2 regions of the Arthrobacter sp. 10N418 genome follow, and region 1 is predicted to be linked to the other one. Evidence: riboswitches for the same ligand, from Rfam matches in the RefSeq annotation. Region 1 holds a riboswitch; the other holds the start of a gene.
What was found. Region 1 has a riboswitch for cyclic di-AMP ahead of AC1DCZ_RS14760 (M23 family metallopeptidase). Riboswitches for the same ligand answer to the same signal wherever they lie in the genome.
Positions count from the first base shown of each region.

Region 1 (10,958 bases):
ACGTTCCTGCGGTAGAACGCGTCGATGTCCCAGGCATCCCATTCGTTGGGTGTGTCCCGGTGCAGCTCCAGGAGGTTTCCGGAATGCCCGGGCGCAATTGCCTCACGTCCGCTGGCGTAGTCCATGAGCGAGACCAGCAGGCCGTCGGCGTCGACCACTGCACGGACGATGCCGTTGTCCAGGATGTAGCCGCCCGCGGATTCTGTGACGGACACCGCCCGTTCTGAGCGGTCAGCCGGGGCGGCGGCGAAGGCCGGCACACCCAAGCGCTCATGCGGAGCCGCGTTGAGGAGAAATTCGGTCCCGCCTTCTCCCAGCAGTGCCTTGGCCGCATCCGCGATGATCGCTTCGAGGCCCTGTTCGACTGCGGCGTAGTTGCGTTCGGCGTCCTGGTGCACCCAGGCAATCGAGCTGCCCGGAAGGATGTCGTGGAACTGCTGGAGCAGGACCAGGCGCCAGAGCCGCTTGAGCTCGGCCGCCGGGTAGCCGAAGCCGGTGCGCACCGCCGCCGTGGCGCACCAGAGCTCGGCTTCCCGCAGGAGGTGCTCGCTGCGCCGGTTTCCCAGCTTGGTCTTGGCCTGGCTCGTGTAGGTGCCGCGGTGCAGCTCAAGGTACATCTCCCCGACCCACACCGGCAGGTCTTCATATTCCGCCTGCGCGCGGGAGAAGAAGCTGCCGGAGGTCCCGATCCGCACCTTGGGTGAACCTTCCAGATCCGCTGCGCGCGTGGCCGAGGCGAGCATCTCCCGTGTGGGGCCACCGCCGCCGTCGCCGTAGCCGAACGGGACCAGGGACGTGGTTCCGCGGCCGTGGTCGCGGTAATTCCGTTCCGCATGGGCCAGATCCTTGGCGCTGAGGTCCGAGTTGTACGTGTCCACCGGGGGAAAGTGGGTGAAGAGCCTGGTGCCGTCGATTCCTTCCCAGTTGAACGTGTGGTGGGGCATACGGTTGACCTGGTTCCAGGAGATCTTCTGCGTCAGGAACCACCGGCTGCCGGCGGACTTGACGATCTGCGGCAACGCCGCGGAGTAGCCGAACGTGTCAGGAAGCCACGCTTCCTGGCATTCGACGCCGAACTCAGCCAGGAAGAAGCTCTTGCCCTCCAGGAACTGCCGCGCCATGGCTTCACCGCCTGGCATGTTGGAGTCCGACTCCACCCACATGCCGCCCACGGGGACGAACTGGCCGGTCTTGACCTTCTCGCGGATGCGCCCGAACAGCTCCGGATAAAACTCCTTCATCCAGGCCAGCTGCTGGGCCGAGGAGCAGGAAAACACGAATCCGGGGTACTCGTCCATCAGGGCCACCACGTTGGAGAACGTGCGGGCGCATTTGCGCATGGTTTCCCGGATCGGCCACAGCCAGGCGGAGTCGATATGGGCATGACCCGTGGCCACCAGCTCATGGGCCGAGGCGTAGGCCGGCCGGGCCAGGGCCTCCGCGAGGACTCCACGGCCGGCGGCCGCCGTTCCCGCAACGTCATCGGGGTCCATGACATCCAGCATCCGCTCCAGGGCGCGCAGGATCTCGTGGCGGCGGGGCAACTCCATGGGCAGTTCGTGCATGAGCCCGCTGAGGGTCCCAATGTCCTGCTGCAGCTCCCAGACGGTCTGGTTGCGCTCGGCGACCACAATGCGGCCCAGCCGGTACTTGGGATCACTGCCCGACGTCGCCTTGTCGCCATACGGTGTGGGGGCGAAGGTCCAGCCCTGGGAAAGATCCGGGTTCGCCGCGGCCTCGACATAGAAGTCAATGGCCATGCCGCTGCCCAGGAGCTTCAGCGGGATGTACTGGTTCCGCGGGGAGATGGCTTTGATGATCGTCCCGTCGGGGCGCCAGGCGATGCCCTCGCACTGAAAGCCCGGAAGGTCGCCGTTGAAGCCCAGGTCCACAAGAATTTCAACCGAGGTGTCCGCCGCCGTGCCCCAGGAGTCCGGCACTTCGCCCTGCAGCCTCAGCCACTTGGTGCTCCATGGCCGCCCCCAGGCCGCGCCGTGTTCCTGGGGCGTGAACTCCTGCCGCAGGGCCTCCATTGCGGCGACCGGTTCGTCCGGAGCGTCCCAGCTGCTCAGCGTCAGGTCCATGCTGCGCGGGTAGACCGCGGGAATGATGCGTTCGCGTACGAAGCGGTCCAGCCGGACTTCCGTGAGACGGCGGTCGTCGTGCAATGTGATCCTCTTAGCGCTAGGGGGCGAAGCCGGGCTGCATCCAGTCGATGGACAAAACTTACTTCGCGCGGAGCGGTTTGGCCAACGGTGCCCGCTATCCGGCCACGGACACGGGACCCGCGACCCGCCCCTGGCCGGCATACACGTTCAGTGTTGTGCCCCGGCTGAATCCGGCGAGGGTCATCCCGCTGGCCTCGGCGAGCTCGACCGCCAGGCTGGAGGGTGCGCTGACGGCTGCCAGGACGGGGATTCCGGCCAACGATGCCTTCTGGACAAGCTCGAATGATGCCCTGCCCGATACTTGCAGCACGGTTCCGCTGAGCGGCAACAAGCCCTCGCGCAACGCCCACCCCACGACCTTGTCAACGGCGTTGTGGCGTCCGACGTCTTCGCGCAGACACAACAGCTCGGCGGAACCGTCGTCGGCAATCCGGAAGAGGCCCGCGGCGTGCACGCCGCCGGTAACGTCAAAGACGGCCTGGGCCTCCCGGAGCGCGTCCGGCAGGGCCGCCAGCGTCTCCACCGGCACGCTCAGCGGGTCCGCCCCCGGGCTGAAGTGGGAGGACTTGCGCACCGCTTCGATCGAATCCGTTCCGCAGATACCGCAGGAACTGGAGGTGAAGATGTTCCGCCCGGTCTCCGGCAGGACGACGTCGGGCCGGAGCTGTGCCTCCACGACGTTGAACGTCTGGACCCCGTCCTCGTCCTCGCCTGCACAAAACCGCAGGGAGACCAGCTGCTCCGGGCTCCAGATGACTCCCTCGGAGACCAGGAACCCGGCCACGAGGTCGAAGTCGTTGCCCGGTGTGCGCATCGTGACGGAAAACGAGAGGCTCCCCAGCCTTATTTCCAGCGGTTCCTCAACGGCCAGCACATCTTCCCGGTAGCGGACGGGAAATTCGAGGGCTTGCGGGGATCCGTCCAGGACGAATTTGTGCACTTTGCGGCGCTGCGTCACGCGACCCATGTAAGACTCCTAAGCAACGTGGTGTGGGGGTTTTCGGCTGATTCCATCATTGCAACTGCCGGTCACGGAAGCCAGCGCGGCGCACACCCGGGAGCTTTCACCCAAGAAGGGCGCTCCAGTCCACGGGCCCGCTGTTCGCTGAGGGCTTCCGGGCCGGCCTCTTGGTTGGCGCCGCGGCCTTCGCGGCGGCCTGTGCGGGGTCCGGGATGGGTGCTCCCCACGGGAGCGCGAAGGCGGGAACGAGTGCCCCCAGCTGGACGCCGTGCGGCGGGACCACCAGGACGCCGTCAGCCGCGGCCAGTCCGCGCATCATTCCGGGACCGGCGTGCTGGGCCGGTGATGCCATGCCGTAGAGCAGACGGTAAGGCATCAGCCGGGTCCGTCCGGGATCGGGGTCGATCGTCGATCCGCACGGCACCTCCGCGACCGGCGGCAGGGTCCCGTGGCCCAATGCCGCGAGGAGCGGCGCCCCGATCGTGGACAACGCCATCATGGCCGCCAGAGGGTTCCCGGGGAGGCCGAGGATGAAGCGGCCGTCGGGCAGCCCGGCCAGCACGGCGGGGTGGCCCGGGCGCATGGCGATGCCATCGATCAGCAGCCGTCCGCCGAGCTCGGCGACGGAGCGCCGGAGGTGGTCCGTTCCTGAGCGGCCGGTGCCGCCGGTGGTGATGACGACGTCGGCGGGCAGGTTTTCGACGGCGGGCCCAGCCGCCTGGCCGACGCCGGACCCCGGGACTGGAACAGCTGGCTGGGCCGCCGGTCCGGTGGGCTCAGTGTCCTCGAGCGCGGCGAGCCATTCGGCGTAGCTGTCGCCGATCTTCACCTCTTCGGCGCAGATCCCGCCGAGCATGTGTACCACGCCGGCCAACTGGGGGCCGAAAGTGTCACGCACTTTCCCTGGCCCGGGGAGACCGGACGACACGACCTCGGAGCCGGTCAGCACGAGGCGGACGACGGCCTTGCCAAGCACCGGGAGGGCGTCGTGCCCGGCCAGTGCGGCCAGGGCCAGGTGGGCCGGGTTGAGTACGGTCCCGCTCCGGATCAGCACCTCGCCGGCGGCGGCCTCCTCGGCGGCCCTGCGGATGTGTTCGCCGTTTCGCGGTTCGCCGGGCTTGGCGGTGCCGCTGGTCTTGAGGACAGGAAGCCCGTCCTCGTCTGTGGCGAGGGTCCCGCTCTCGCTGCGCAGCACGGCCTTCGCCCCCGCCGGGATGAGTCCGCCGGTGACGATCGGACTTGCCTGGTGCGGGGTGAGCCGCTGGTTCGGTTCAGCCAGGATCCACGGTCCGCTTCCGCTGACGGCCCAGCCGTCCATGGCTGAGGACGCGTAGTGCGGTATGTCCTGCAGGGCTGTCACGTCCGCTGAAAGCATCCGTCCCAGCGCGCCCCGGAGCGGCACGGGGGCCGCGGGAATGGGGGTGGCGCAGTCGAAGGCGAGCTGCCGGGCCTCTTGCCAGGTGTGGGCGAGGTGACGGTGCGGCGTTGTGTCGGCGCCGTCCGCCGTCGGGTCCTTCTCCGGGTGCGTTCCGGCGTCGTGGGCATACCCGGGTCCTGAGTCGTCCGCGGAAGCGGGGTCGCTGCCGCGGGGAGGGGCAGGTGTCATGCCCCGGAAGCTTCGGCGTCCGCGTAGTCCTTGGCGAGCTGGCGGGCCACGCGCATGGCAGCCTGCATGGAGGTTGCATCGGTGGCCTGGCCGGAACCGGATGCCAGTCCGGCGGCGAAGCCGGCGATGAAGGTGGTCAGCGGGGCGGCCGGGCGCACTATGGAATGGGCGGCGACGCCGGCCAGGGACAGGACCTCGTTAACGTCAATCTCGACGCCCTCCAGCTCCAGGGCCTGCAGCAGCGCACGACACCAGTCTTCCAGCGTTTCGTCCTGGCTCTTCACCGTTTGCCTCCAAAGTCGTGTTCAGTTGCGGCCCCCGGACCGGCCTCCTGGACATGGCCGGGAATGGGACCGGATACCCCGAGCGCGGAGGCGTCGTCCCAGGTGTCCACATCGTCCGTGGAACCGGCCGGGACGCGAACTTCCCGCACCTCAAGACTAGCAAGAAGGCCGAAGACCGAGGCGTTTTCGAGGGCGCCCCGCCCGGCAGCGTCCGCGACGGATCGTTGTAGCGCAATTGTGCTATACAGCCCCAGGAGGGGTTGCCTGCGTCCGTCGGCGGAGACCGCCATGACGCCCCTGGCCCCGGTCTCGCCGGCCACCCCGTGACCGGACGTGCCCAACGGCCCGCTTCCTTCCAGCACGTCGAGGAGTGCACGGACGGCAGCTTCCGCGCCCGGCATGTCACAGGCCAGGACCAGGGTCAGGGGCGCGGGACCTGTGGAGCCCGGGCGCACGGTCTTGTGCGCGGCCAGCGCGGAGAGCCCGGCGGCTATCGCAGCGGCGGGGCCGGCGAAGGGAGGGTCCTCGCGACAGTTCAAGACGCCGGCGGGCAAGGTTCCCGGGTCCGGCCCGACCACGACGACGTCCCCGGCACCGTGCGCGGCCCGCAGCGAGAGCTCAAGGAGGGTGGCGCCCCCGTACTCCAGCCCGGATTTGGGCACGCCGCCGAGCCTGGCGGACCGCCCGCCGGCGAGAATGACAGCATCGAACTCCACGGCTTCAGCCTAGCGCGGCGCGGCAGCGGGCGCGGCCGGACCGCGGAGGAAGTCAGGCGGCGGATTCGGGCAGCAGGAACGGATCCCAGGCCGGCGTCGGCTTCTCGAGCTCTTTGATCTGCCAGAGGGTGCCCCTGGGCGGGGCTGGGACGAAGCCGAGCTTCCAGCCCATTTCGGCCGGGGTGTGGTCACCTTTGGCGTTGTTGCACCGGAGGCAGGCAGCGACGAGGTTCTCCCAGGAATCCGCCCCGCCCCGGGACTTGGGCTGGACGTGATCGATCGTGTGGGCCGCTTTGCCGCAGTAAGCGCACCGGTGGCTGTCCCGGCGCAGCACCCCCCGGCGGCTGACCGCGGTCAGGGTGTTGTACCGGGGCCTGATGTAGCGGTTCAGGAGGATCACGGACGGGCGGCCCAGGATGTCCTGCGGCCCGACGACGGGATCGTCGCCCTCGGCCACCACGCTGGCCTTTCCGGTGAGCACGAGGACAAGAGCCCGGCGGAAGGTCACTACCGCGAGCGGTTCATATCCAGCATTCAGAACGAGAGTGCGCATCCGCATACCTCTTCACGGCCGCACCCGCCAGGGGCACGAGGGCCGGCTGCCCTCTGCATGGTCGGGCTATGGATCGACAAGACAAGAGTAAACACCCAAGTGCCGTATCACCGAATTTTTTCTCGCCCGCGGGTCCGTAGTACCGGACTGGTTCATGCCGGGGAAACGCGAAGGACCCCCGCCGCAAGGGCAGGGGTCCTTCGAAGGATGGAGCTATTGACCTAGCCGCCGACGCGGATGAAGACCGGGCCGGAGCCGATGTTGACGCTGTAGAGGGCGGTGGTGCCGCCGTTCCAGCCGCCGTGGACGGCCATGCCGTTGCCGACGTAGACAGCGATGTGGGCCATGCCCACGCCGCCGTTCTGGTAGTAAGCGAGGTCGCCCGGCTGAGCCTCGGCGGCGCTCACGGTGCGGCCCAGGGACAGGTAACCTGCCGGCCAGCCGTGGTAGTGGATGCCGGCTGCGGCCAAAGCGTTCGTGGCCAGCGCGGTGCAGTCCTGCGACACGCCGATCTGGGCGTAGGCGGCGGCGGCGATGGTGGCGCCGAAGCCGCTGCCGATGGCTGCCGGTGCGCCGACGGATGCAGTGGCGCCGGCCTGGGTGCCCGCAGTCTTTGCCGCGGTGGCATCCTGGACCTTCACAACGGGCTTCGGGGCCTCGACCACGGGGGCGGGCGACGTGGACACAGTCGGCTTCTCGTAGGAGATCGCGATGGTCGAAGCAGCCGAAATAGTTGCCGGGGAAGCTGACTGGACTTCGAGGGCGGAAGCGGAGGTGGATTCGCGCTGAACGTTGGTCTCAGCAGCGTTGGCCGCGATACCGCTGGTCAGGACCAGGCCGGACGCTGCAGCGATGACTGCAGCCTGGCGGCCCATGCCGCCGGCGTTGTCGCCGACAGCCTTGGCAATGACAGCCAGCGAGTTGGTCTTGGTGACCTCGGCGCGGTGCCGTGCGATTGCACGAGTAGTCATTCAGTTCTCTCTTTCGTGATCCTTGGACCGCGCGTTTTAGGCGCGGACTGAGGACGCTCCGGCATCTTGGGGGTACGCCGGATCGCCCCGAATGGGTTAGTTAGCGAAGGGTGTACTGCGAAGACGCGCCAAAAGCGGGAACTGCGTGCAGGTGCTTGGCCTGCAGTCCGGACTCGGCAGCAATGGAGCCTGTGGAGTCGGATCCAATCCGGGCGCCGGCAAGGGCAGCACGGGACTTGGATTCCAGCGGGCTCGCTAGAGCCGCGCACGCGCGGTGACGCGCAGCATTGTGGCGTGAAGACACGAAAGTAGCCTCTCCCAATGCCTGCGAGGTGAGCTGTCGGATTCGGATGGGAGTCACCCGGCCGCTCCGCTTCCTGGGAAGCTTTGCGACTTAACCCCAAGGCCTTCTTGCGAAGACCAAAATTGGTTCCCCCGCCCCTGCCAGACGATGTAATGCGAACGGACCTTGAGCGGTGGCAGAGCTAGGCAATCCACTCAAGAGCGCCAACTTCGGAAAAGTTGGCGTACCTCATACGGTACAGCAGTTGGGATTCAATGTCACATTCAGATCACGGCGTGTCACAAGAATGCGAGAGTGACCCTTCATCTTGGCTCAGAGCCAGCCGAGGGGGTCAACCACATCGCCGTTGACCATCACCTCGAAGTGGAGGTGGCAGCCGGTCGACGCGCCGGTGGTGCCGCTCATGGCGATGAGGTCGCCGCGCGAGACCTTCTGGCCGACGTGGACCGAGGAAGAGGACAGGTGGTTGTACGTGGTCTCCAGGCCGTTGCCGTGGTCGATCACGATGCGGTTGCCCCCGCCATAGGGGTGCCATCCCGAAAAGGTCACCGTGCCGCTGGCTGCCGCGTGGACGGCTGTTCCGCACTGCGCGGCATAGTCCTGGCCGCGGTGGAACTCACCGGCACCGCCCGTGATGGGGCTGACACGGTAGCCGAAGGGCGAGGAAGCGATCATCACATCCAGCGGCGCACCGAGGGTGCCGGCCGACGCCGCGCGGGTGATGCTGCCGACGGACTGCGCGCTCAGCAGCTGTTTGAGCTTCCCGTCCGGGTCACCCTTGGTGGTGACGGCCGTGCGGCTGAAGTCGACCTTGGCGCCCGCTGCGGCAGTTACATCCGGCTGCGCTGCGGCGGAAACGGATCCGGAAGGCCCGACGTCCGTGGCCATGACCGGGCTGGTGACCGGGACGGTGACCGTGAGGACCAGGCCTGTGGCAGCCAAAGCGATTCCGGCCTTCTGCCCGACGCCGCTGGCAGCGGCAAAGTCCGTTATCTGGCGGAACGGACTGCGGCGGCCCCGGCGTTCGACGCGGTGCGCGTCACGCGGGCGGTCGGCCAACGGCGCGAGAGCCGGACGCGGTTCCGGAGCAGGACCGGCGGCGCGACGGCGACCTTTGGCGGTCTGGGTGGTCAAGGACGGTTCCTCTCTGGATGGCCTGCGGAGTTAGCTGTCGGATTCGGGTCAGAGAGATCAAAGACCCGGTCCGCCGTGGCAAGCTTCCAGACACAGAGGCACGTTGGAATCCCACTGTGGAGTGCGCTTGCCGCTGACGGACTTCACCCCAAGGCCGCCCTGAAGGCGGCCGCAAGTGGTTCCCCCGCCCCTGCCAGAAGGCGATTCTGCGACTGATCCGCTGGCAGGGTTCGGCTTCGGATCAGGTAACGCTTTGGTATCGGTACTGGAGACTAACTATAGGTGATTAAGCCGCCCGGTAATAAATCCGTAATCACGCTTGTGCACAACTCATAGGTCGTCCCACAACCCAGGCGTCAGCGCAGGTCAGCCGACCGTTACAAACACATGCGCCGCGACTTCGGGCGGCAGTTCGAGAGCGCCTTCGATATCCGGAACCCGGACCGAGATGTACTCGCCCACCCGCTCCAGCGAGAGGCGTGCCCCGGGACGGATTCCGCCCTCGTCCAACTGGACGAGCAACTCCGGTTCCACCTGGATCGGCTCCGCCAGGCGGCTGACAATGATCCTCGAATCAGCGCCGTAACCGGCCATGGCATCCAGCAGGTTCACCACGTCCGCGGCGAACTCGCTGGACGGGGCGCCGCCGAGGTCCGCGAGCCCGGGAATCGGGTTCCCGTACGGCGAAACGGTCGGGTGGTCGAGCATCTCGAAGATCCGGCGCTCCACTCGTTCACTCATCACGTGTTCCCAGCGGCAGGCCTCCTCATGGACGTACGCCCAGTCGAGGCCGATCACGTCAGCGAGCAGGCGTTCGGCCAGGCGGTGCTTCCGCATGACACCGACGGCGCGTTTCCGGCCGGTTTCCGTCAGCTCAAGGTGGCGGTCGCCCGAAACAACCACGAGGCCGTCACGCTCCATCCGGCCAATGGTCTGGGACACAGTGGGGCCGGAGTGGCGCAGTCTTTCGGCAATGCGGGCGCGGAGGGCGACGATGTTTTCTTCTTCAAGTTCCAGAATGGTCCGAAGATACATCTCCGTCGTATCAATCAGATCCGTCATTCAGCTCAGCTCCTCGAGCGCCGTCCTTGCATCATTCCCACCGTACCGCGCGCAGATTGCGCCCTGGCGGGATTCGCCGTACGTTCGCAGCACAGCTTAGCCTATTTTGAATTACTCCGGATAATCTTCGAGCGTACGCGCGGTCGTCTCAATGACCGGACTGTGACGGCCTCTTTCCGCGTCCACCGGGGCAGTCAGGCAGAATGAAACGGAGCCTTCGTTGCAGCCACCCCTGCCGGACCATCTCCCAAGCCACGCTAAGCATCAGCCGAAAATTGGAGCCCCTGTGAGCGACACCAGCATCACGATCCCCGCAAACCTCCTCCCCAAGGACGGACGGTTCGGCGCCGGCCCGTCCAAGGTCCGTCCGGAACAGATGGAGGCCTTGGCAGCGGCGTCGGCGACACTGCTGGGAACTTCCCACCGCCAGGCGCCCGTCAAGAACCTTGTCGGTTCGGTCCGGACGGGGCTCGGTGAATTCTTCCGCGCTCCGGAGGGCTACGAGGTCATCCTCGGCGTCGGCGGCTCCACGGCGTTCTGGGATATCGCCAGCTTCGGCCTGGTCGAGAACAAGACACAGCACTTGTCCTTTGGAGAATTCGGCTCGAAGTTCGCTGCCGCCACCAACAAGGCGCCCTTCCTCGCGGAGTCGTCCATCATCAAGTCCGAGCCCGGCACCCGCCCGTCCGCCCGGGCAGAGTCCGGCGTCGACGTTTATGCGTGGCCGCAGAACGAAACTTCGACCGGCGTTGCCGCTCCGGTCAAGCGCGTGGCCGGCGCCGACCGGGGTTCCCTCGTACTCGTGGACGCGACATCGGCGGCGGGTGGCCTGGACGTGGACGTGGCTGAAGCGGACGTGTACTACTTTGCCCCGCAAAAGAACTTCGCGTCCGACGGCGGCCTGTGGCTGGGTCTGTTTTCCCCGGCGGCCCTGGAACGGGCAGCCCGGATCAAGGCCAGCGACCGCTGGATTCCCGATTTCCTGGACCTCCAGACGGCCATCGACAATTCGCGGCTGAACCAGACGTACAACACGCCGGCACTGGCCACGCTGGTCACCCTGGATGCCCAGGTGCAGTGGCTCAACGCCAACGGCGGGCTGGACTTTGCCGCTGCCCGGACCGCGGACTCCGCCGGGCGGATCTACCGCTGGGCCGAGGCCTCCGACTACGCCACGCCGTTCGTGGCCCAGGCTGAGG
Region 1 covers NZ_JBFTIK010000018.1:59,761-70,718, forward strand. Annotated here, with positions in the region: gene AC1DCZ_RS14725 (alpha-mannosidase) at 1-2,168, opposite strand, end outside; gene fdhD (formate dehydrogenase accessory sulfurtransferase FdhD) at 2,263-3,135, opposite strand; gene AC1DCZ_RS14735 (molybdopterin-binding protein) at 3,233-4,735, opposite strand; gene AC1DCZ_RS14740 (DUF6457 domain-containing protein) at 4,732-5,019, opposite strand; gene mobA (molybdenum cofactor guanylyltransferase) at 5,016-5,735, opposite strand; gene AC1DCZ_RS14750 (HNH endonuclease) at 5,788-6,288, opposite strand; gene AC1DCZ_RS14755 (NlpC/P60 family protein) at 6,510-7,259, opposite strand; cyclic di-AMP (ydaO/yuaA leader) riboswitch at 7,568-7,737, opposite strand; gene AC1DCZ_RS14760 (M23 family metallopeptidase) at 7,876-8,697, opposite strand; cyclic di-AMP (ydaO/yuaA leader) riboswitch at 8,702-8,910, opposite strand; gene AC1DCZ_RS14765 (iron-dependent transcriptional repressor DtxR) at 9,064-9,759, opposite strand; gene serC (phosphoserine transaminase) at 10,046-10,958, shown strand, end outside.

Region 2 (10,958 bases), on a different contig from region 1:
GCCGGCACACATGGCACAGGGCTCGAGCGTCACCACCAGGGTGCAGTCCTCCAACCGCCAGCCGTCGCCCGGTTCGCCGTCCCGCGCCCGCAACTGCCGCAGCCGCGCCGCGGCCTCCCGGATGGCCACCATCTCGGCGTGCGCCGTCGGGTCCCCGAGTGCCTCGCGTTCATTGCGCCCGGAACCTAGCACCCCGCCGTCGGGCCCGATCACGACGGCGCCGATCGGTACGTCCGCCGTGGCCAGTGCCCGGCGGGCCTCGGCGATGGCAAGGCCCATCCATTCGGCATGGCGGGGCTCCGGGGCAGTCATGGGTCAATGATAGTTTCGACCATAAGCAAGCTGTGCCCCTCAGCCGGGGGAGCACCAAGAAGTCGGGAGACGGCAGTGAGTACCAGGACCGAAAGCTGGTTGAACCAGCGCTGGGGCAGGTGGGTGGTGCCTTATGCTGCCCTGTGGATCACGATGCTCATTGGCGGCGTGGTGGTGGTGGTCCTGGCCTTGCTGGGTGCGGAGGTCTACGACAACGTCGTGGATTCGGTCGGATTGGCGAACCTGGACAAGCCCACGCTGGCGTTCATGGAACAGTTGCGAAGCCCCGGCCTGGACAGTTTCGTCACGGGTTTCACCAACATCGGCGGTGGGATCGGCATGCCCATCCTGGCCAGCATTCTGACGGCTTGGCTGACGTTCATCACGCGCACCTGGCGGCCCCTGATCCTCGTGGGCGGCGCCGCAGCCGTCTCCACCACCGCGACGGCCTTGGGCAAGAAGCTTGTGGGCCGGACCCGGCCGGATCATGCCGACGCCGTTCCGCCGTATGAAAACTCACCGTCCTTCCCCAGCGGCCACACGCTGAACTCCACGGTGGTGATCGGCGTGGTGGTCTATCTGGCCTGCCTGCAGGTGAAAAGGACGATTGAGCGGGTCGGCCTGATCACCGCGGGTGTGATCTTCGTCTTCGCCATGGGCATGAGCAGGGTTTTCCTGGGCCACCACTGGATGACCGACGTGATTGTCGGCTGGGTGCTTGGACTGGCGTGGCTCGGGATCGTGATCCTTGCGCACAGGCTTTTCCACGTGCTCCGGCACCGTGAACACGCGGGTCCCGCTCCCACGTTCGACCACCCGCTCACCAGCCATGGCGCCCGCGCGGCCAGCGCCGAGGACGGGACCGATGCATCCGGTCCCACGGGAGGCCCATCAACGTCCGGGTGATAGTTTTGACCCATGCGCACTCTCGTTGTGGACCACCCGCTGGTCGCCCATAAGCTCACCGTTCTGCGGGACAAGAACACCCCGTCCCCGGTCTTCCGCCAGCTCACCGAGGAGCTCGTCACGCTCCTGGCCTATGAGGCAACCCGCGACGTCCGCACCGAGCCGGTGACAATCGAGACGCCGGTCAGCACCACCATCGGCACCGCCTTCACCAAGCCCACCCCCCTGGTGGTTCCGATCCTCCGTGCCGGGCTCGGCATGCTCGAGGGCATGACCAAGCTGGTGCCCACCGCCGAGGTCGGCTTCCTCGGCATGGCCCGGGACGAAGAGACCCTGGACATCATCACCTACGCCGAGCGCCTCCCCGAGGACCTCACGGACCGCCAGATCTTTGTCCTGGACCCGATGCTCGCCACGGGCGGCACCCTGCGCGAGGCCATCAAGTTTCTCTTCAAGCGCGGCGCCTCCGACGTCACCTGCATCTGCCTGCTGGCCGCCCCCGAGGGCCTGGCCAAGCTGGAAGAAGAGCTGTCCGACGCGAACGTGACCATCGTCCTGGCCTCCATCGACGAGAAACTCAACGAGAAGTCCTATATCGTGCCGGGCCTGGGCGACGCCGGGGACCGCCTCTACGGGGTGGCCGGCTGATCCAGTCCGGCTGACCCGGCGGCCCCACGCGCCGGCCGACGTCCGGGCCCTTCCGGTTCTGCTTGTCCGCGGCTAGCCTGTGCACCATGGACTGGAAACTTGAACTCGTCTTCGTCCCCGTGTCCGATGTCGACCGCGCCAAGGACTTCTACGTCAACAAGGTCGGCTTCAACGCCGACTACGACGAGCGGCCCACGGAGGGCATCCGCTTCGTGCAGCTGACGCCGCCCGGTTCCGGCTGCTCGATCGCCATCGGCGAGGGCCTCAACGACGCCCCTCCCGGCACCGCCCCCAGCCTTCAGCTCGTGGTCGACGACATTCAGGCCGCGCACAAGCAGCTCAAGGACAACGGCGTGGACGTCAGCGACGTCGACGTCCAGGACTGGGGGCACTTCCTCCACTTCACCGATCCTGACGGCAACAAATGGGCGGTGCAGTTCATCCCCGGCCGGTCCAACGGCTGATCCCGCCTGATTGCGCGCGGTGACGGCTCCGGCCGCCGCCCGCGCGGGTGAAACATGGGCATGGGGCAGGATGGGGTCATGAACCCACTATCCCGCCGCAGTGTCACGCCCCTGAGCGCCCGCGCCATCTTGTTCGACATGGACGGCACGCTGGTGGACTCCACCAGCATCGTGGAGCAGGTATGGACCACTTTTGCCGGTCGCTACGGCCTGGATATCGGGGAGATCCTGCGCTCCTCCCACGGGGTCCAGGCGATGGACACGGTCCGCAGGTTCGCGCCCGCGGGTGCTGACATCCATGCCCTGGCCGCGGAGCTCGGCCGGATGGAGCTGGCCGAGACCCGCGGCATTGTCCCGGTACAAGGCGCGCTGGAGCTGCTGGCGAGCCTCCCGCCGGATGCCGTAGCGCTGGTGACGTCCGCCTCGCGGGACCTGGCCGAGGTCCGGATGGCGGCTGCGGGTATCGGCGTCCCGGCCGCCGCGGTCACGTCCGAGGACGTCGCCAGGGGCAAGCCGCACCCTGAGGGATACCTCCGGGCCGCCGCCCTGCTGGGTGTGGACCCGGCCGACGCGGTGGTGTTCGAGGACGCCCCGGCAGGCATCGCCGCGGGACTCGCCGCCGGCATCCGGACCGTGGCGGTTGGACCCAACGCCGGCGAATTGCCTCCCGGCGTGCTCCACATCCCCGACTACTCCGGGGTCTCCGTCACCACGCACCTCACCGGCGCGGGCGTCCGCACCCTGTCCTTGAGCTTCTAGGGTCAGCCCGCGGTCCGGGACGGCGCCCCAGCCTGCCTACTCAGCCAGCAGGTACACGGTGGTGCCGTCCATGGTCTGCGCCTTGAAATTCGACTGCACCCAGCCCGCAATCCGGGCCGCGTCATCGGATCCGGTTTGGCCCTGCATCATCCGGCCGGCGATGAAGTAGTGGATCCGTCCCGCGGCAACGAGCTGCTGGAACTGCGCCAGGGTGGGTGAGGGATCCGTACCATTGAACCCGCCCACCGCCATGACAGGAAGCTGTGTCGCGAGCTGATAGCCGGCGGCATTGTTGGACCCCACGACTGCGGCCGCCCAGGTGTAGTTCCCGGCGCCTGTTTCCAGTGCGGTCACCAGCGTTGCCGAGGGGGTGCTTGCCCCGAGCAGGCCGCCCATGCCGCCTGGCCCGCCCGCGCCGGGGCCCCGCGCGATGCCGGTCGCATTCCCGGTGGCGTTCCCCAGCCCGCCCAGGACCGCCGGGATTCCGGCGCCGCCCCGGCCAGATACTGGCGGCCCGGCGCTGACAATCGAGCCGCTGTGGGCCGTCGAGGCGGTGGCGAGCGAGTACGCCAGCGGCCCGGCGAGGGACGCGGCGACGGCGACTGCCGCCGTCGTTCGCCGCAAGATGCCGGGCGATGCGGCCCGGGGTACGGTGACGCCGGCCAGTACCAGGGCGCCGGCCGCGAGCGCCGCCACGAGCGCCACCCAGGCCAGCCACGGCACGAACGCCGTGGTTCGGCCCAGCAGTTCGGAGGCCATGAATCCGGCGGCGATGATGGCGGCGGCGAGGACCGCCGCCACGGCGGGCTGGTCCCGCCGCTGCCAGAGCAGGATGCCGCCCAGCCCGGCGAGTCCTGCGATCCCGGGCGCCAGGGCCACCATGTAATAGGGGTGGATGATCCCCGCCATGAGGCTGAAGGTCAGTCCGGTGACGGCCACCCAGGAGCCCCAGATGATCACGGAGGCCCGCACGGGGTCGGTGCGCGGAGCCCGGCGGCCCAGCCACAGCAGGCCGGCCCCGAGCAGCAGCACGGAGGGCAGCAGCCACGCGATCTGGCCGCCGAACTCGCTGTTGAAGAGCCGGAACAGCCCCGGCGTGCCCCAGCCGTTGCCGCCGCCCACACTCCCGGTCTCATCGCCGCTGAGCCGGCCCAGTCCGTTGTAGCCGAGCGTCAGTTCCAGGATGGAGTTGTTCTGTGAGCCGCCGATGTATGGCCGGGCGTCGGCGGGGACGAGCTCGACGGCGGCCAGCCACCACCCGGCGGCCGCGGCCATCGCCGTGCCCGCACCCAGAAGGTGGAGCAGGCGTTTGCCCAGTCCCGCGGGCGCGGCAAGCACATAGGCCGCGGCGAAGCCGGGGACGACCAGCAGCACCTGCAGCTGTTTGGTCAGGAATCCGAAGCCCAGGAACGCCCCGGCCAGCAGGAGCCAGCGCAGGCGCGCGTCCTGGATCGCGCGGAGCACGGCGTAGGCGGCCGCCGTCATGAGCAGCACCAGCAGGGCATCGGGGTTGTTGAACCGGAACATGAGCACGGCCACCGGCGTCAGGGCCATGACCGCGCCGGCGAGCAGCCCTGCGCGGTGGGCGAGTCCGGCGTCGGCGGTGGCGGGAGCGGCTGCCCGGCGCACGGCCAGATAGACCAGCCAGACCGTCCCGACCCCCATGAGCGCCTGGGGCACGAGGACGCTCCATGAACTGAGCCCGAACAGCCGCACGGACAGCGCCATCACCCAGAGCGAAGCGGGCGGCTTGTCCACGGTGATGGAGTTGGCGGCGTCCGAGGAGCCGAAGAACCAGGCCGTCCAGTCCTGGGATCCTGCCTGGGCCGCGGCGGAGTAGAAGGCGTTGGCCCAGCCCGAGGCGCCGAGATTCCACAGGTACAGGGCGGCGGTGGCCAGGAGCAGCCCGGCCAGTTCCAGCCGCGGCCGCAAGAGCGCGGACCGGGCGGTGGCACCCGCCGTGCGGGGGAGCCGGCCCCCGCCCGCCGTTCGGGGCCGGAGCAGGGTGGAAGCGGAGAGGGGGCGGAGGGTGTCAGTCATGGCTGCCTAGGCTCCCAGCTTGTAGACGGTGGCGGTGCCGACCGTCTGGGCCTGGAAGTTGGCCGCGACCCACGTCGCCACCTCCGAATTGCCCCCGCGGCCGCCCGCGCCGCCCATCCCGCCCATCCCGCCGGAGATGAAGTAGCCGATTTCGCCGCGGTCCACCATGGCCTGGAACTGGGCCAGGGTCGGGTAGGGGTCGCCGCCGTTCCAGCCGCCGAGCGCGATGACGCTGGTGCCTGTTGCGAGTTCCAGGCTTGCGGCCTGCGTGGCGCCGGAGACGATGGCGGACCATTTGGTCCCCGTGGACTTGAGCAGCGTGGTCAGCTCGGAAGAGGCGCTTTCGGCGCCCAGGGGGCCGCCGGCGCCGCCGCCGAACGCCCTGGCACCGGCCGCCGTCGGGCCACCCATCGCAGAGGCGGCGGGTCCGGAGGTGGGAATCGAACCGGCGTGCGGCTGGGCCGCCGTCGCCAGCGTCCAGGCGGTGCTGCCGAGACCGCCGGCGAGCAGGGAAAGGATCACGACGCCGGCCGTGGCGGCCTTGCGGAACCGGCCGGGAAGTCCCGGGAAGTGGTCCACCCGCAGGAGCAGCGCCGCGGCGGCGAGGACGCCGAGGGCCACGGCGATCACGCGCAGTCCGGGCAGCCAGGCCGGGTCACGGCCCAGGAGCACCGCGGACCAGACCGAGCTCGCCAGGACCGTGACGGCCAGGACAACCCGTGCCGGCCAGTACGCCCGGCCCCGCCACAGCTCCACGGAGCCGATGCCAACGAGGGCTCCGATTGCGGGCGCGAGGGCCACGGCATAGTACGCGTGCACCGTGCCGCTCATGAAGCTGAGGATCCCGGCGGTGACCACGAGCCAGCCGCCCCACAGCAGGAGCGCCGCGCGGGTCTTCGAGGTCCGCGCTTCCCGGCGGGTGAACCACAACCCGGCGCCGAGCAGGACCAGGGCCGCCGGCAGCAGCCAGGAGACCTCCCCGCCGAAGCTGGCGCCAAACATCCGGGTGATCCCGGCCGTTCCGCCGAAGCCGACGTTGCCGCCGGGCATCCCGCCTCCGCCGCCCGGCATGCCGCCGCCGGAGCCGGTGATCCGGCCCAGGCCGTTGTATCCGAACGTGAGCTCCAGGAAGCTGTTGTTCTTCGACCCGGCCATGTACGGCCGGGCCGACGCCGGGGTCAGCTGGAACAGGGCAACGTAGCTCCCGGCCACCACGGCGATCCCGGCGGCCGCGCCCAGCAGGTGGAACAGCCGCCGGCCCAAGGTGGCGGGGGCCGCCCACAGGTAGGCAAGAGCGAGGCCGGGCACGATCAGGAAGCCCTGCAGCATCTTGCTCAGGAAGGCCAGCCCGATCACGGCACCGGCAGCGGCGAGCCACGCCCAGCCGGCCTTTTCGATGGCCCGCGTGGTCAGGTACGCGGCCAGTACCAGGCACAGGGTCAGCATGGCGTCCGGGTTGTTGAAGCGGAACATGAGCGCCGCCACCGGCGTCAGCGCCAGGGCGCCTCCGGCCAGCAGGCCGGCGGCCGGCCCGGATACCCGCCTGACGGTCAGGTACAGCAGTCCGACGGCGGCCACGCCCATGAGTGCCTGCGGAATGAGCATGCTCAGTGCCGAGAAGCCGAAGATCCGTCCGGCCAGGGCAGGGATCCACAGGGCGGCCGGCGGCTTGTCGACGGTGATCGCGTTGCCTGCGTCGAGGGAGCCGAACAGCAGTGCCGCCCAGTCCTTGGTGCCGGCCTGGATGGCCGCGGCGTAGAAGGAATTGGCGTAACCGGTGGCCTGCAGGTTCCAGAGGTAGAGCACGGCCGTGAGGACCAGCAGTACGGCGGCCGAGGGCCGCACCCAGCGCGGCTGGTTCCCGAACAGCAAGTGGCTTTGGCGGTTCCGTGGTGCTGCCGGCGGCGCGTCCGGGGTGGGGGCAGGGGGCGCGGCGCTGGGGCTGATGGTGGCGGTCATTTACTTGGCCGTTTCTGTGCGGGGGAGGGAAGTGTCAGTGGTCCCGGCGTCGGGAGGGCCGCAGCATGGGCCCGGTTACGGAAGACCACCAGCCGGAACAGCAGGAACTTCACGGCGGTGGCGGCCAGGTTCGCCGCCGTGAGCGTGATGATCTCAAGCCAGCGGTCGGGCTGCCCGGAGGAGGCGCCGTGCACGACGGCGAGAGTCCCGGAGGTCAGCGCCAGGCCGATGCCGAACACCAGCAGGCCCTCGAAATGATGGCGTGCAACCTGGCTGGGGCCCTGGATGCCGAACGTGAAGCGCCGGTTGGCGGCGGTGTTGGCCACGGCGGTGGTGAGCAGCGCGAGGAAGTTGGCGAGCTGCGGGTCCATGAGGCCGCGGCAGAAGAGGAAGATTGCCAGGTAGGCGAGGGTTGATGCGACCCCGATGCTGCCGAAGCGGACGAGCTGGCCGAACAGGCTTCCGCCGGGGCTTTGCTCGTGGGCGCGGGAGGCTGCGGGGAGAGGGCCGCGGGCGAGGGCGGCGCGCAGTTCCGGGACGGGGATGCGGCCCGAGACGAGGTCCCGGCTTAGCCGGGCCATGCCGCGCAGGTCGGCCAGGGCGGTCTGGACGATGTCGACGCTGGACTGGGGATCGTCGGTCCAGTCCACAGGGACTTCGTGGACGCGCAGCCCGCACTTTTCGGCCAGCACCAGCAGTTCGGTGTCGAAGAACCACGCCTTGTCCAGGGTGTGCGGGAGGAGTTGCCTGGCCACGTCCGACCGGATGGCTTTGAACCCGCACTGTGCGTCGCTGAAGTGGGCGCCCAGGAAGGAGTGGAGCAGGAAGTTGTAGCTGCGGGAGATGAATTCCCGCTTGGGCCCGCGGACGACGCGGGAGTTGCGGGTCAGGCGGGTCCCGATGGCCAGGTCGGAGTGGCCGGAAATCAGCGGTGCCAGCAGGGGACCCAGGGCCGCCAGATCGGTGGACAGGTCAACGTCCATGTAGGCCAGGACCGGTGACGGCGAGGCGAGCCACACGTTGCGCAGTGCATTTCCGCGGCCCTTTTCGGCCATGTGGACCACACGGACCTCACGGAGTTCGCGGGCGACGCGTTCTGCCGTCTTCAGCGTTCCGTCGGTGCTCGCGTTGTCCGCCACCGTGATCCGGAACGTGTGCGGGAAGGAACCAAGCAGATAGGCGTGCAGCCGGCGCAGGCACTCTTCCAGGTCCCGTTCTTCGTTGAAGACCGGGATGGTTACATCCAGGACCGGGTCAGCGGTCCGGGTGTCGACGGGGGAGCGCCGGCGGCCTGCTTCAGCAGCGCGTCCGGGGGTGGCACTCGTGACGGGTGCTCCGGCCAGGGAAAGCCTGGCCGGAGCGGCCTGTCCGGCCGGCGTCGCCGTCGGGTGCGGCAGAGGTCCTGGGGCCTGGTCTGTGAACGTCATGGTTCAACAGTGACGGCGTCTCATATGAGGGGTTTAGGCCAAAGCTGTGCGGTGCCTGTGGAAGTCCGCCAAGGAAAAAGCCGGCAGGCACCAAGAAGCAGGCAAAAAAGCAGCAGACCCCGGATCGACGATCCAGGGTCTGCTGTGAGGGGCGGGCGTTGCCTCTTCCGGCCTTAGTACCAGCTGTTGGCGTAGTGGAAGTTCAGGGCACCGCACGGAGAGCCGTAACGCTGCTTGACGTAGTTCAGGCCCCAGTTGATCTGGGTCCGGTAGTTGGTCATGTAGTCTGCGCCGGCGCTCGCCATCTTCTCGGCCGGCAGCGACTGGACCACGCCGTAGGCGCCGCTGCTGGCGTTGGTGGCGGTCGTCTTCCAGTCAGACTCCCGGGTCCAAAGCTTCATCAGGCACTGCATCTCGCTCGGGGCCCAGCCGTAGGTGCCGAGCTGGGCCGCAGCGTAGGCCTGCGCGCCGGCCGGGTCGTCGACGGCTACCGGGGGAGCCGGGGCCGGCGCAGGGGCCGCCGGGGCCGCGGGTGCCGGTGTCTCGGCCGGTTTCACTTCTGCCGCCTGGGGCGCGACGTTTCCGGCGGTCGGCGCAGCCTGGGCCCCGACCCGGACCCTGTCGAAGTTCAGGTGCGTCAGCGGGTCGGCGCTGGTGGATGCCTCGGCGCTCGCCGCGCCGGCGGTCGGTCCTGGGATGTCGGCGGCCTGTCCGGCGGCGCCGACGCCGATCAGCACCGCGCAGGCCGCAGTGACAACGGCAGCCCGGCGGCCGGTGGACCCGATGTTTGAAGCGAACCGGAACAGGGGTGAAGCGGGCTGGGCCGGCTCGGCGCGGTGGCGCGACCTGGTGGAAAGGGGTTTTCGCGAAACGCCCTCAGGGCGCGTTTGTACCTTGAATTCAGTCATGATCGCCTCTCAACGCCGGCGGAGTTAGCTGTCGGGTTCGGATAAGGTCATCCGGCCGCACGGAAGATCACGTGTCGGCTTCACCCCAAGGGCGCAAGTGTGCAGAATGCCCGGGAACTCTGGGTCCCCCGCCTCTGCCTGGTCCAGCGGAATCCGGGAAGCGGCAGAGTTTAGCGTCCGTCCGGATATGCGGCACCAATGGCAGCCGCACCCCAAAAACGCTACAGCATTCGCGAGCTTAAGTCACATTTCGATAACAGGAACCGCTTCGGCGGTGCGTCGGCTTGCTACGCGAGCCCCGGCGTGGGGGCTGCGGGAAGGCGCACGGCGAACTCTGTCCGGCCCGGCCGGGACGTGACTTCGACCGTTCCTCCGTGGGCCTCCACGATCGACTGCACAATGGACAGCCCCAGCCCGGAAGTCCCTTCGGAGGTTGGTGCCGCCGTCGCGGGAGGAGCTCCGGTGCCGGACGCAGCTTGGGTCTCCGCGGTCCCGGCCGCCGGGTTTTTCCGCGCGGCATCTGCGCGTGCGAAGCGGGCGAAGACCCGGCCGATGAATTCGGGGGCGATCCCGCTGCCGTTGTCCGTCACGGTGACTACGGCACTGCCGTCTGCCGAACGCATCACGCCGGTGACCACGGTGGTCCCCGGGCCGGTGTGCTTGCGAGCATTGGACAGGAGGTTGGCGAGGACCTGGTGGAGCTGGGTCGCATCACCGCGCACCACCACGGGCTCGTCCGGGAGTTCCAGGTGCCAGACACGGTCCGGGGCCATGACCTTCTCGTCGCTGACCGTCTCGATGGCCAACTGGGTGAGGTCGACGTCGCTGAGCTTGAGCGGCTGGCCCTCGTCCAGGCGCGCCAGCAGCAAAAGGTCCTCCACCAGGGTGGTCATGCGTTCGGACTGGCTCTGCACGCGGGCGAGCGACTTCTCGCCGTCGGGGGTGAAGTGCTCGGTCATCCTCATGAGCTCGGTGTACCCGCGGATGGCGGTGAGCGGAGTGCGTAGTTCGTGTGAGGCGTCGGCCACGAACTGGCGCACCTTCATCTCGCTTTCCTGCCGTGCCTCGAGCGCGTTGGAGACGTTGTCGAGCATCTGGTTCAGCGCGTAGCCCACGGCGCCCACTTCCGTGCCCGGATGGGCGGCCGACGCCGGGACCCGCACCGCCAGTGCCACTTCGCCGGCGTCGAGCGGGAGGCGGGAGACCTTGGTGGCCACCTCGGACAGCTGTTCGAGCGGCTTCATGTTGCGCCGGATCAGGGCTGTTCCGGCGAGGCCGATCAGCACCAGGCCGCCCGCGGACACCACCACCATGGTCCAGACCAGCGACGCCAGCGTGTTCTGTTTTTCGGCCAGCGGGAGACCGGTGACGATCACGTCGCCATACGGTGCCTGCACGGCGGTGAGCCGGTAGGCGCCGGCGGACAGGGTGCGGTCCACGGGGATGCCGTTCGGCGTGAGCGCCAGGAGAACGTGGTCGTCGTCGGGGGAGAGGCTCTTCCGGCTGGCATCCTGGGCGAGGAAGCCGGCGCTGCT
Region 2 covers NZ_JBFTIK010000002.1:51,031-61,988, reverse strand. Annotated here, with positions in the region: gene AC1DCZ_RS01710 (nucleoside deaminase) at 1-312, opposite strand, end outside; gene AC1DCZ_RS01705 (phosphatase PAP2 family protein) at 388-1,218, shown strand; gene upp (uracil phosphoribosyltransferase) at 1,231-1,866, shown strand; gene AC1DCZ_RS01695 (glyoxalase superfamily protein) at 1,953-2,330, shown strand; gene AC1DCZ_RS01690 (HAD-IA family hydrolase) at 2,409-3,089, shown strand; gene AC1DCZ_RS01685 (glycosyltransferase family 39 protein) at 3,126-5,129, opposite strand; gene AC1DCZ_RS01680 (glycosyltransferase family 39 protein) at 5,136-7,088, opposite strand; gene AC1DCZ_RS01675 (bifunctional glycosyltransferase family 2/GtrA family protein) at 7,085-8,515, opposite strand; gene AC1DCZ_RS01670 (aggregation-promoting factor C-terminal-like domain-containing protein) at 8,689-9,423, opposite strand; cyclic di-AMP (ydaO/yuaA leader) riboswitch at 9,422-9,582, opposite strand; gene AC1DCZ_RS01665 (HAMP domain-containing sensor histidine kinase) at 9,711-10,958, opposite strand, start outside.
Region 2: it holds a riboswitch for cyclic di-AMP, as region 1 does, so the genes downstream of both, AC1DCZ_RS01670 (aggregation-promoting factor C-terminal-like domain-containing protein) here and AC1DCZ_RS14760 (M23 family metallopeptidase) in region 1, are expected to answer to the same signal.